DNA from 3 places in the Ensifer sp. 1H6 genome. Region 3 is predicted to be linked to each of the others. Evidence: riboswitches for the same ligand, from Rfam matches in the RefSeq annotation. Region 3 holds a riboswitch; each other region holds the start of a gene.
What was found. Region 3 has a riboswitch for thiamine pyrophosphate ahead of BKP54_RS21370 (ABC transporter permease). Riboswitches for the same ligand answer to the same signal wherever they lie in the genome.
Positions count from the first base shown of each region.

Region 1: it holds a riboswitch for thiamine pyrophosphate, as region 3 does, so the genes downstream of both, thiO (glycine oxidase ThiO) here and BKP54_RS21370 (ABC transporter permease) in region 3, are expected to answer to the same signal.
Region 2: it holds a riboswitch for thiamine pyrophosphate, as region 3 does, so the genes downstream of both, thiB (thiamine ABC transporter substrate binding subunit) here and BKP54_RS21370 (ABC transporter permease) in region 3, are expected to answer to the same signal.

Region 1 is NZ_MOAI01000031.1:50,697-55,090, reverse strand. It holds gene BKP54_RS28105 (thiamine phosphate synthase) at 1-252, opposite strand, end outside; gene BKP54_RS28100 (thiazole synthase) at 249-1,022, opposite strand; gene thiS (sulfur carrier protein ThiS) at 1,025-1,222, opposite strand; gene thiO (glycine oxidase ThiO) at 1,212-2,207, opposite strand; TPP riboswitch at 2,430-2,561, opposite strand; gene BKP54_RS28080 (hypothetical protein) at 3,495-3,764, opposite strand; gene BKP54_RS28075 (hypothetical protein) at 4,123-4,323, opposite strand.
Region 2 is NZ_MOAI01000021.1:49,346-53,739, forward strand. It holds gene BKP54_RS22835 (ABC-F family ATP-binding cassette domain-containing protein) at 1-1,118, opposite strand, end outside; partial or broken gene BKP54_RS22840 (thiamine diphosphokinase) at 1,122-1,771, opposite strand; partial or broken gene BKP54_RS22845 (GNAT family N-acetyltransferase) at 1,858-2,341, opposite strand; TPP riboswitch at 2,476-2,593, shown strand; gene thiB (thiamine ABC transporter substrate binding subunit) at 2,643-3,671, shown strand; partial or broken gene thiP (thiamine/thiamine pyrophosphate ABC transporter permease ThiP) at 3,703-4,394, shown strand, end outside.
Region 3 is NZ_MOAI01000019.1:7,943-12,336, forward strand. It holds gene thiE (thiamine phosphate synthase) at 1-414, opposite strand, end outside; gene BKP54_RS21360 (hydroxyethylthiazole kinase) at 401-1,141, opposite strand; gene BKP54_RS21365 (ABC transporter substrate-binding protein) at 1,138-2,082, opposite strand; gene BKP54_RS21370 (ABC transporter permease) at 2,120-2,863, opposite strand; TPP riboswitch at 3,005-3,107, opposite strand; partial or broken gene BKP54_RS35665 (transposase) at 3,524-3,660, opposite strand; gene rfbD (dTDP-4-dehydrorhamnose reductase) at 3,912-4,394, opposite strand, start outside.

The sequences.
Region 1 (4,394 bases), on a different contig from region 3:
AGCTTGCGCCAGATCTTCCTGACCGAGATGAACGAAATCGCAGCCTTCGTCGATCGCGATGCGCCAATGGTCGTTGACGACAAGTTGGCAGCCGTGTCTGTCGCATATGGTTCTGGCGATGCGGATATCGCTACGAACCTCGCTATCGGGTCTTTCCTTGATGCGAAGCTGGACCAGCCTCACTCCAATTGGAACGAGGCGTTCGACCCAATTCGCGCTGTCGACAATGAGGTAGAAGGGATCGAGCTTCATGAGAAGACTGCCTTTCCGATCACCGGGGTGGAGGGGACTGCCAGGTCTCGCGGTTCGAGCATGCCGGCTTCAAAAGCCAGCCGACCGGCCTCGATCGCCTTGGCAAAACCCGATGCCATCACGGCCGGATTTCCCGCGCCGGCCACCGCGGTATTCAGGAGCACGGCATCGAAACCGAGCTCCATCACTGTCGTTGCATGCGAAGGGCGGCCGATGCCCGCATCGACAATCAGAGGCACGTCCGGGAAATGCGCGCGCATCGACCGCAAGGCGGACGGATTTTGCGGCCCCATGGCACTGCCGATCGGAGCGCACCAGGGCATCAACACGCGGCAGCCAGCTTCCAGCAGGCGCTCGGCGACAACCAGATCGTCGGTTGTATAGGGAAAGACCTCGAAGCCTTCGTTCGAAAGGATCCGTGCGGCTTCGACCAGCGAGAACACATCCGGCTGCAATGTGTCGTGATTGCCGATCACTTCGAGCTTGATCCAGTTCGTCTTGAAAACCTCGCGCGCCATCTTGGCAGTGAGCACCGCCTCCTTGGTGGTGTGGCAGCCGGCGGTGTTCGGCAGTATTTTCGTCCCGAGCTCGCGGATCAGTTCGAAAAACGCACCTCCCGCTTTGCCGCCGGCCGTCTCTCTCCTCAACGAGACCGTGATGATTTGTGTCCCTGAAGCCCGCACGGCGTCCGAAAGCACGGCTGGAGATGGATAGCCCGCTGTTCCCAGAAGCAGTCGAGAGGTGATTTCCGTGTCGTAGACTTGCAGCATGTTCAGCCACCTTTCATCGGCGAGAGAATTTCGATGCGATCATGATCGCCTAAGCGCCATCGATCGCGGTCGGCCGCGTGAACGAGTTCGCCGTTGACAGCGGTCGCCAGCCAGCTTCCTTCATAGTCGAGTGCAGCCATCAGTTCGGCGAGCGTCGAGCAGGCGACCTCGTGCTCTTCGCCATTGACGTTAAGGTTCATCATAGAACTCCGATCTGTGGTCCGGGTTGAGCAGAAGTTCGGCAACGTCGTGCGCAAGAGCCGGCGAGAGCAGGAAACCATGCCGATACATACCGTTCACGGAATAGATCGAACCGCTTTTCGTGATCCTTGGCAGATTGTCGGGGTAGGCGGGGCGAATGCCAGTTCCGGTTTCGGTGATCTGCGCTTCGCCGAAGGCCGGGTGCAGGGCGTAGGCTGCGTTTAAGAGCTCCATCAGCGACCGTGCAGTGATAGGACCGGACAATTCGCTCTCTATCATTGTTGCCCCGACCATGAAGACGCCCTGGCGGCGTGGAACGACATAGATGGGGTGTCGAGGATGCAGGAAGCGCACTGGACGCGACAGTTGAATGTCGCCGGTGCGCAGATAGAGCATCTCGCCACGCACGCCCCGCAGTGCCGCGTCATCCGGGAGCCTGGCAGGGCCTGTGCAGTCAATATGCGAATCGACACGGCGATCGACGGTGGCATCGGTCGCCTGGCCGAAATGAAAACGCACCCCCATGGCCATTAATGTGTCATGGAGTGAAGGCAGCGCCTCTCTCGGATCGAGATGCGCTTCCCTCGGGAAGTGGAGTGCACGAGAAAAACGGCCGGCGAGATCGGGTTCCAGTTCGGCTATCTGGTCTGCATCAAGCCATCTGTGCCCTTTGGTTCGCGCCGCGAAGCGATCGAGCTCGCGTGTATCGCGCGCGGCGGCGACGACAAGTGTCCCCTCTTGCACGACCTTGTCGGGCAGCGCCGTCTTCCACCACTCGATGGCTGTCGCGCCGACGCGTTCGACTTTCTCGTCGGCACTTTCGCGCTCACACCAGGGCGCCAGCATGCCGCCCGCAAACCAGGATGCGCCGGCGCCAATCCGTTTTGAACGTTCGAAGACGTCGACCTCAATGCCGCGTCGCGCCAGTTCGTATGCGGTGACAAGGCCGATGACACCCGCTCCGTTGATCAGCACCTGCCTCATTTGGCAGCCGTTCGAGCTGTTACCTGGCCGGAGCTGTAGGGCCATTCATCCATGCGCCGCACCGCTAACGGGCGTCGATGTTGCCGTCTATGTCCGCGGTTTGGCTCGTGTACGACATCTGAAAAAACCATTGGTCGGCTCCAACCTTGACGTTTGGAGACCCAGATCTTGGCGCTGGAAAGATAGAGACACGTCCACGCGATCGCAAAGGAGCTGTCGCAACTGCCGTCGTTCCCACCGTCCCTACGCCAGCATGAACTGGATCAGGTTCAACGGGTCATTGCGCTGCGGTCGAAAGAGCCGATCCGCCCAGCAATATCTCAGCCCCTTGTCGGGACTCCCCTGGTGAATGAACCGAGTTGAACGGCCAATGCCGTGCTTTGTCAAGCGTTGTTAGTTTATTCCCAACGGGGCTAAAGCGTCATCCACATACCTTAGACTCAACGCGTATCGCGCCGAGAGGAGCAACATGAGCCGGCGCATCAATGCGGCGGGCCTCGCGCTCGTCTAGCGGCGGGAAGGCATCAAGGAGCATGCGTTTAGTAGAAAAGGCGCTGCAGCGTGAGTTTTGCTCTCAGGCAAGTGGAGGCATCGTCTGCCACACAACAATCAATGGTCTCGAATGTTCTCAAGCGATTCCTTTCTCGCTTCTTCATTGATGTCGCTCAGAGACCTTTCATGGTTGGTGCCGTCCCTGGAAGTGACAATACACACATTTCCCAAGCACACCGTCGTGTCCGCCTGCGCGGGCGCGCCCGAGGCGATGAGAGCCACGGCGTTCATGCAGTTCGACCATTTCTCCTCGTCCTGGAGCCATGAGAGTCCCCCGTTTTGAGTGGTTCACGGTGCAAGCCCGGTCGGAAAATGGCCAGCATCCAATAAAAAGGAATCCGAATGGCGCCATATCTGTGCAGAAAATTCGCTCGGCCGCGAAAGGGCGGTCAATGCAAGCAACTTCACCTCCGTCATGGTCGCGCTCGATCGCTATGGCGACATGTTTGGTCTCGATAAGTCCCGTCGCCTGCTGCTCGCAGCACGGACATGAACGTGCCGACTTCCGATTCTATCGCGAGGTCTGGGGACCGACGCCGGCGCTGAATTAACGAGCACATGCATATCGGATCGGGCCTCGGATGCGGAATATTTTCAGCTGTCTCTGGGGCATCTCGATGACGGCGTGGCCGTTGCGCGGCCACGCTGACCGGAGTATGCCTGGCGTAGTGTGATCCCAGTCGAGGGCCGAGAGTGGGGCAGCGCGTCACTCTGCGGTGTTGAGCAACACATCGCCTAGTGCAGCATACTGGTCGGTTGCTGTTCGCTCTGAATTCGACGTGTTGGGCTCGCCCGCCTACAGAACCAGCGACCGCACTCTGTTAACGCCAACTCATCCGTATTGCCGAACCTAAATTCATCCATCAGGAATTTTGCGAGGCGGCCAGCGCGGATGTCTTGGCGCGGGATCCTCGTTTCGAAGCAAATGCGATCGAATATCCTTTGAAGTGTATCGAGCTGTTCGGGTGCGAGTTCAAAACCTGACTGGTCAAAGTGAATAGCCATTTAGACCTCCCTTCTTGAGCTACCGCCTTCACCGAAGAGAGAAAGATAGCGAAATCTTTAATTGGCTCCAAGTGAGCAAAAGTTGAGATTTGCGTGCGTCGAACTGCTGCTGGTAGCGGGGAATCCGGCTCAGAGCCCACAGAGAAGCGGCGCTTATAAAAGGCGCCGCGGGAACGACAGCGGAAACGAGACGACTCCTTAGCCGCTCCTTTCCTTAAATGCGAATTGTTCTCGCCAATCATCAGATTTAGTTCGATATTTAGTCGTTGCTGAGATTGCTAGCGGTCTTCCCGCAGAGCCCCAAAAGAAGGCCGCTCTTTTCCAGTTGTCCCGCCGGGTCAGGCAGCCACCCTCCCAATTAACCAGCCATTTGCTTGAGCGCATCGTGGTCGTGGATGCCGCTTTGAAAAAGGCTGATCAGGTGCGCCGCGAGCGTAACGGCTTCATCGCTATCAAAGGCGAGGTGCCTTTCCTGGACCATTTCCCGGAAGACACATTCGATCTGCTTGACGTCGTCAGGCGTTACAATCCCTGTGCGAGATCCAACCGCTTTACCCATAGCCCTAATCCCAGCCGGCCCAGGGGAGAACAGGGCCGATGTTTGCCCCGCATAGAGTATGCGCCGTTGCT
Region 2 (4,394 bases), on a different contig from region 3:
TCGCCCCGGCCGTCGGTCAGGTAGTGGGCCAGCGTATCGTCGAGGTTGAGATCCTCGCGCTTCTGGTCGAGCGTCGCCATCTCAAGATTGGTGCCGAGTTTCACCGTGCCGGTATCCGGCTCGATCTGCCCGGTCAGCATCTTCAAAAGCGTCGTCTTGCCGGCACCGTTCGGGCCGACAAGGCCGATCCGGTCGCCACGGTGCACGCGAATGGAAAACGGCGCAACGATCGTCCGCTCGCCGTAAGCCTTGGTGATCTTCTCCGCCTCGATCACCAGCTTGCCCGATTCCTTGGCGTCGGAAGCCGCCGCCTGAACGGAGCCCTGCGGCCCCTTGTGGCCGCGATGGCGCGAGCGCATGTCCTGCAATTCGCCGAGACGACGCATGTTGCGCTTGCGCCGGGCGGTAACGCCGTAGCGCAGCCAATGCTCCTCGCGCTCGATCGCCTTGCCGAGCTTGTGCTGCTCCAGCTCTTCCGCCTCCAGCACCTCGTCGCGCCAGGCCTCGAAATGGCCGAAGCCGCGGTCGAGCCGGCGGGATTGGCCGCGATCGAGCCAGACCGTCGCGTTCGAGACCTTTTCGAGGAAGCGCCGGTCGTGCGAGATCAGCACCAGGGCCGAACGGCTGCGGGTCAGCTCGTCTTCGAGCCATTCGATCGTCGGCAGATCGAGATGGTTGGTCGGCTCGTCGAGCAGCAGGATATCCGGCTCCGGCGCCATCACCCGGGCAAGCGCTGCGCGGCGCGCCTCGCCGCCGGAAAGGCGTGCCGGGTCTTCTTCGCCGGTCAGACCCAGGTGCTGCAGTAGGTAAGCGACGCGATACGGGTCGTCGCTTGGGCCAAGGCCCGACTCGGCATAGGCCTGCACCGTGTCGTAGCCTTCGAAATCCGGTGCCTGGGGCAGGTAGCGAACGGTCGAGGACGGATGGCGGAAGACCTCGCCCGATTGCGCTTCGGCAAGACCGGCGGCGATCTTCATCAGCGTCGATTTGCCGGAACCGTTGCGCCCGACAAGGCAGATGCGATCCCCCGGCTCCACCTGCAGGTTGGCGCCGGCCAGAAGCGGCGTGCCACCGAAGGTCAGGAAGATATCGTCGAGTTTCAGAATGGGAGGCGCCAAGGCTCAGGCTCCGGAAAGGTCATAGGGGCGGGCGAGAACGATCGCCGGCCGGTGTCGAGGGAAATGCGAAGGGGACCCTCCGCGACATTGGAAACGGTGCGCGAAGACCCGAACGGCAACGTGAAATCGGTGAGCGGATAACGCGCGTTGACGATCGTAAGCCCGATGAGATCGGTCAGTCCGAGGATCGAGAATAGGCTGCCCTTCGGCAGATCGATTTCGATCTCGCCTGCAAGCAGCGGATAGGCCTCCTCCTCACCCGAGGTCATGAACACCGGCAACCCACGTTCGGCCAGCGAAGCAGCCTGAAGCAGGTGCAGGAAGGCATGGTCGCTGCGTGATCCTCCGAGCGCGCCGGCAAAGATCAAGGCTTCGGCGCCACGCGACAGCGCCGCCTCGACAGCGATTTCGCCATCGGTCGCAGCCTTGGCGGCGGGATAGGGCTCGCGCGGGACATCGGCAAATTCCGCGAGCAGCGCCTCCTCGGTCGAATCGAAATCGCCCACCCAGACGTCGGGGGTCACGGATAGCACCCGCGCATGCCGCATGCCGCCATCGGCCGCAACGAAGCGGCTGCCTGCGAGCTGGCGCGCAAGGCGATCGGTCGGGGTCAGTGCACCGCCGAGCAGAATGGTGAAGGTGGATCGGGCCATGGCAAAGCCCATAGCGCAAAGGCACGGGCAAGGAAAAGCAAGAAAACCGAACAAGGGCGCGATCCGGCGATTTTGCGTCCTCGTTGTCAGTGATCTTCGGGCAAGGTATCGGGAAACAGCATCTCCGCATAGATCCCGGGGTTGGAATCGGGGATCTCGATGGCGCCGACCGTGCGTCGGTAGAATTCGGCCGGGCCGACGCCGCCGATGATGGCGTAACCGTAGCCTGCGTCACGCATCGCCGTCAGGCTCACGCGCAAGAGCGCCTCGCCGATCCCCGTCCGCGCATGGCCTCGTCGACGCCCGTCGGCCCGAAGAAACCGAGCGCTGTGACATCGTGGCAGGCAAAGCCGACGATCCGGTCCTCGAACACCGCGATGTGCATGCACGTCGGCGTCGATCTGAAGGCCGCCTCCGCCTCGCCCGCCCAGCCGGAGCCAAATGTCTGCTCGATCCAGGGAACAACAAGCTTCGTTCGGGTGCCATTGCGCGGTGAATGCCGATACCGTCAGCAAGCGGTGATCTCGCTTGTGCCGGCAGTGCATAAAGGCGAACGAGCATGTCAGTCATCGCAGGCTCCTTCGGCGTCTGCAAACTCTGCCGACGATTTTACCCCATGCGCCGCGGCGCGAAAATGCGGGGCGGGCGCTTTTGCCGTCCTCAAACTTCGCTTGCCATCAAACCGGCTCGGCGGTAAATCTCTACCCGCTCTAACGGGGTGCCTTCCGACCGCATGGCGGCCGAAGGCTGAGAGGCGTTGAACGCCAACCCGCGGAACCTGATCCGGCTCATACCGGCGGAGGGATTAGACGCGATCGGATCGATACGCCCTTTTCCCATGCAACATCATTTTTAGGGAGAGGTGCCTGCCATGTCCAATTCATCGCAACTCAAGGTTCTTAGCCGGCTAGCGCTTGCCGCGACGGCAGGACTTGTCTTCGCGGCCAATGCCGTTGCTGCCGACAAGACGCTGACCGTCTACACCTATGAAAGCTTCATCACCGAATGGGGGCCGGGTGCCAAGGTCGCCGAAGCTTTCGAGAAGACCTGCGAATGCAAGGTCACCTATGTCGGCGTCGCCGATGGCGTCGAGCTTCTGACCCGCCTCAAGCTCGAAGGCGCGGCCTCCAAGGCCGACATCGTGCTCGGCCTCGATACAAACCTCGTCGCCGAGGCCAAGGCCACCGGCTTCTTCGCGCCGCACGGCATCGAGCCTGCCAACGTCAAGGTACCCGGCGACTTCACCGACGACACCTTCCTTCCCTATGACTACGGCCATTTCGCCGTCGTCTACGACACCCAGACCTTGAAGACGCCGCCGAAGAGCCTGAAGGAACTGGTCGAAGGCGACGCCTCTCAGAAGATCGTCATCGAGGATCCGCGCACCTCGACGCCGGGCCTCGGTCTGCTTCTCTGGGTCAAGGCCGTCTATGGCGACGAAGCCGGCGCCGCCTGGGCCAAGCTCAAGGACAGGGTACTGACCGTAACGCCGGGCTGGTCGGAAGCCTATGGCCTCTTCACCAAGGGCGAAGCGCCGATGGTGCTTTCCTACACCACGTCGCCCGCCTACCACATGGTGGCGGAAAACACCGACCGCTACCAGGCGGCCGAATTCTCGGAAGGTCACTACATCCAGATCGAAGTTGCCGGCATGACCAAGAGCGCCAAGGAGCCGGAGCTTGCCAAGCAGTTTCTCGCCTTCATGACCGGCCCGGAGTTCCAGTCGATCATTCCGACGACCAACTGGATGATGCCGGTCGCGGCGACCAAGGAGCCGCTGCCGGAGGCTTTTAGCAAGCTGGTCAATCCGGAGAAGACTTTCCTGCTGCCGTCGGAAGAGGTGGCGGCGAACCGCAAGGCCTGGATCGACGAATGGCTGGCCGCCATTAGCAAGAACTGAGGCGCATTTGTTCGCGCCTGCCGAAAATCGCATCACGATGACCGCCGGGACTTTAAGTCTCGGCGGTATCCTGCTGTTTGTCGGCCTGGCGATTGCAGCCCTTTTGCTCCAGAGCGGTGACTTCGGCAACAGCGTGCTGTTCGATGCCTATATCTGGCGGGTAACGCGCTTCACCTTGCTGCAGGCGAGCCTTTCGACGCTGCTTTCCGTTGTTCTTGCCATCCCGATCGCACGGGCGCTTGCGCGCCGGCCGAGCTTTCCCGGCCGCGTCTGGGTTCTGCGGGTGATGGCCCTGCCGCTCGGCCTGCCCGTGCTTGTCGGCGCGCTCGGGCTGATCGAGATCTGGGGCCGGCAGGGCGCGCTCAACACCGCCCTCGCCGGCCTCGGGCTGCAGCAGCCGATCAGCATCTACGGCCTTTTCGGCATCCTGCTCGCCCACGTCTTCTTCAACATGCCGCTTATCGCACGTCTCTTTCTCGCCGGGCTCGAGCGCATCCCTTCGGAATACTGGAGAACCGCCGCCAATCTCGGCATGCCGCCAGCCGCACTCTTCCGCTTTGTCGAGTGGCCGGTCCTTCGGGGATTGCTGCCAGGTGCTGCCGGCCTCGTCTTCATGCTCTGCGCCACCAGCTTCACGCTGGTGCTGACGCTCGGCGGCGGGCCTGCCGCCAGCACCATCGAGGTCGCGATCTACCAGGCGCTGCGCTTCGATTTCGACCCGCC
Region 3 (4,394 bases):
CTTCGACAGCGTCTCATAGACCCCGCCGATGCAAGCATAGTCGATCGGCGAGGCAATCGCCGTCTCAGCGTCCGCTTCGTTCTTGACCGTCAGGCCGATGATCGCGGTATCGCCCATGATCGAGCGCGCCGTGGCTGCGTCCATGTCGTCCCGACCGAGATGGACGCCATCAGCGCCCGATCCGAGCGCCACATCGGTGCGGTCATTGACGACGAAGGGCACTCCGGTGTCTGAAAGAGCAGCGCCGATCGCCCGGGCCTGTTCGATCATTTCCCGTGTCGAGCTCGTCTTGTCGCGATACTGGATCAGCGTCGCGCCATTGAGCGCGGTGACACGCGCGAGATCTGCCAAACTCGCTTTGTCCCCAAGACGCGCGTCGACAAGGGCATTCAGGCGATAATCAACCTTCGGCATGGGAAATCCTGGCGTTGGCAATGATATGCTGGGAGCGGAGCGCTGCGAGCGCATCGCGGAAGGCAGCCTCGAATGTGCCGGGGCCGCTCGATCGTTCCGCAGCGATTTCGGCGGCGATGCCGCTCGTCAGCAGTGCACCCGTGGCGGCCTTCAGGCGATCCGGCTCGACGGCCATGAAAGCTGCGATCAAGGCGCCGGAGAGGCACCCGGTACCCGTGACCTGCGCCATGAGGGGGTGGCCGTTCTCAACCCGGATCGTATGTAGATCCAGTGTGAGTTCATCGACTGCCCCGGTCTTGATCTTCAGCGCGCCATTGACCTCCCCGAAAAGGTCCATCTCGCTGGCGTTGCCGCGAACAACGGAAGGTTCGGACGCGATGAGTTCACGGGCGAAGGCGAGCCGCGACGGGGAATAGTCGCAATGTACGGGATCGATGATCCACGGCTTGTCGGCATCGCGCGCGACAGCGGTTGCCAGACGGATCGCCGCGCGCCGCTCGTCATCAAGCGTGCCAAGATTGACGACGAGCGCATCGGCTCGCCGGGTAAAAGCCTCGACCTCTTCCGGCGAGGATGTCATCGAGGGGATCGCACCCAGAGCCGCTAACCCATCGGCTACGAACTTCTGCACCACCGTGTTCATCAGGCAATGCACGCGGGGGCGGCGCTGCCGCACAAGCGTCAGCGATGCAGCAGCATTTTCGACGAAGTCCGATGTACCTGTCATCGGATTTCCACCGCGATATCGTCGACAGCAGGTGCCTTGCCGATCAACCCGCTTTCGGCGAGAAACGCCCCAAACCGCTCGTATCGACCGCGATCGAGCGCCGCCGGCCTTTTGGCGAAGCGCGGCAGCGTGTCCGTGAAAGCGCTGCGGTTGAGTTCGTCATCCAGGTTCGGGTAGGCCTTGACAAACAGCTTCCAGGCTTCATCCGGATGATTGGTGAGAAAGATCGCCCCCTGCTCCACCGCGGCGAGGAAGGGCGGCAAGCGCTTGTCGGCAACCTTTGCCTTGTCGGTGACGAACACGAGCTCGTCATAAACAGGCACGCCATGCTCTTCTGGGAAGAAGGACCGGCCCTCATGCCCCTCGATACGCATCTGCGTCAGTTCAAAATTCCGGAAGCCGCCGATCGTTGCATCGACTTTACCGGCGATTAGCGACGGAGACAGGGCGAAGTTGACGTTGACGAGCTCGACGTCTTCTTTCTTGAGACCGGCCGAGGCGAGCATTCGGCCGAGCATCGCATCCTCGAAACCGGAGACGGAAAAGCCGATCTTCTTGCCCTTCAGATCGGCAAGGCTCCGGATCGGACCGTCGTCAAGGACGGTGACGGTGTTGAGCGGCGTCTCGACCAGAGTGCCAATGCGAACAAGCGGCAGGCCCGCGGCTTGATCGAGGTAAAGGTTCGGCTGGTAGTGCACGCCGATATCCGCCTGCCCCGCAGCGACGAGACGCGGAACGCTTGATGGGTCGGCGGGTGGTACGAGTTGGACCTCGAGCCCAGCCTTTTCGAACAGACCGAGTTCTTTGGCGACAACGATCGGCGCATGGTCGGGATTGACGAACCACTCCAGCATCACCGTCAGTTTTTCAGCGGCAGTTGCCGAACCGGCTGAAAGGGCGACGCCGAGCGCGAGGCTGGCGGAAAGCAGAGATTTGCGGATCATGATGTTATGAACTCTCCCAATTGATCTCAGAAATTCAGGTTTCCCGCTCCCAGTGCGCGAGTGGACGGGTTGCCTCATCGACGAGCAGCCTGAGGGCAACGGCAAGCACAGCAAGAATGGCCATCGCAGCGAAGACGACATCGGTCTGCATGCGGGCATTTGCCTGGACGATAACGAAGCCGAGGCCGGCCGAGGCGCCGACCCATTCGCCGACGACAGCGCCCAGCGGCGCCAAGGGAGCCGCCACGCGCAGGCCCGTGACGAGCCCCGGCAATGCCAGCGGCAGTCGCACGAGCATCAGCGCCTGCCAGTGGCTCGCCTTGGTGAGCGCCACGGCATCGAGGATCTGCGCGTCGGTACGGCGTAGACCGTCCGAGAATGCGGAAACGACGGGAAAGAAGATAATGATCGCCGCCATCACGATCTTCGAAACCATACCGAAGCCGAACCACAGCACCAGCAAAGGTGCGATGACGAAAACGGGAAAGGCCTGAAGGACGAGCACAAAAGGCCAGACGAGCTTTCCGAACCGCGGAAAAGCCGCCAGCCCGATTGCCGTCGCAACGCCGAACGCCGTGCCTACCGCGAGCCCGGCCAGCATTTCGACGATCGTCACCAAGCTCTGCTCAAGCAGAAATTCTGGCTGTCGCGCAAAGACGGCCAGTACCTCGATCGGTGTTGGTAACAGATAGCGCGGCAGCGCAAAGACGACGACCGCCCCTTGCCAGAGGACAGCAAGCACAACAAGGCTACGAACAAATGTGAAAGACACGCGCATCGCCGGTCAGCCGACGCAGCGACCCGGGCAAACCGCAAACCCGCCATCCGGCGGCAACTTGGCAAAAGACAGCATCGATCGATCTCCAGACAAAACATCACGGAGATCCAGGTGAGAGCGAAGACGCGATTAGTTTGCCGAAACTGGCTCTTTTCCCGTTCCTACGCCGGCATGACCCGGATCAGGTTCAAGGGTCCGGCTCACCGCCATCTCAGCACTGTGAAGTGCTCCCCTCGGAATGCTTTGAGTTTATGGGAGAAACCCAATTGGTGTCAACTGGACTATATCCATCCGGCGAGAACTACAGGTAGTTGTACCCGATCCAAGCAGCTTTACTCTAGTCGTGCTGATGTGTACTGCTGCGTTCCTTCAACAGGATTCAATAGATGGGCCAATGTTTGTTGATGATTTCATAAATCGGGGGCGATTTCCTGCCTTAAATCGTAGGCAAGGCGGGCGACTTCTTCGGTAAATCTCGCATCTTCTGCTTCAGACCACGGGCTTGCCATCCGAGCACGAGAACTATGCCGAGTATCAATGACACGTCTCCAACCGAAACGGCGAGAGAAGCGCGTCTCAACGGGTAGGTTGGAAGGTTGGAAGAGGTGCTCGGCTTAGTTCGACGCTGATCATGACGGCCTTATGCCGCGCGCGGTATAAGGCCGTCATGATCAGCGTCGCCAAGAAGGCTGCGCGATCGGCACCACGGTCGGAGCCAGCGAAGAGCCATGACTTCCTGCCGAGGTAAAGCCGCACAGCGGCCGTTCGGCGGCATTGTTGGTGAGGCAATTGCGGCCGTAGCAATCACTTCCAGCGTCTCGGTGATCCCCGCCATGCTTTTCATGTCGGTATCGCGGTCGCCAGCCCAGGCCTTCACACCGCTTGGAACCGGGATCATCGCGGCTCCAACAGTCGATCTGAGTATTCCTACCCCCGAAGTGTCGAAAGATCTCACGACAGATCTAAATCGATGAACTTCACAAAGCTGCTTAGACGCGGTAGAGGCTGCAACCCTAGTGCGTGGACTGGATCGATCGTAGATGGAGTCCTAGCTGCATTGATCGTTGTTTCGGAGGGTTCCACTGGAAAGAGACTCTAGCACCTGTTTTAATGCTACGGGCCAATGGCGCGGCTCCACCGAGAAGTCACGCTTCAACTTGTCAGATGAAAGTCGAGAGTTCGCAGGGCGCCGTGCCGGCGTAGGGTATTCACTTGTTCCAATTGCCTCCAAAGTCGGAATTGAGTATCCGGCGCGTTTGCGCTGCTGGAATATCTCACGCGCAAAATCGTACCAAGTCGCGTCGCCGGCGTTAACGAAACAATAGGTTCCAACAGGCGCACTCGTATCCTCGATCAATCGACAAGTGATAGTAGCCAATACAGCCGCAATATCTGATGCCGCGGTCGGACAACCCACTTGATCATCGACGACGCTCACTACGTCTCTTTCCGCCCCCAACCGCAGCATTGTTCTAACAAAATTTGTGCCATGAGCACTAAAAACCCAAGCTGTCCGCAAGATGACATGCCG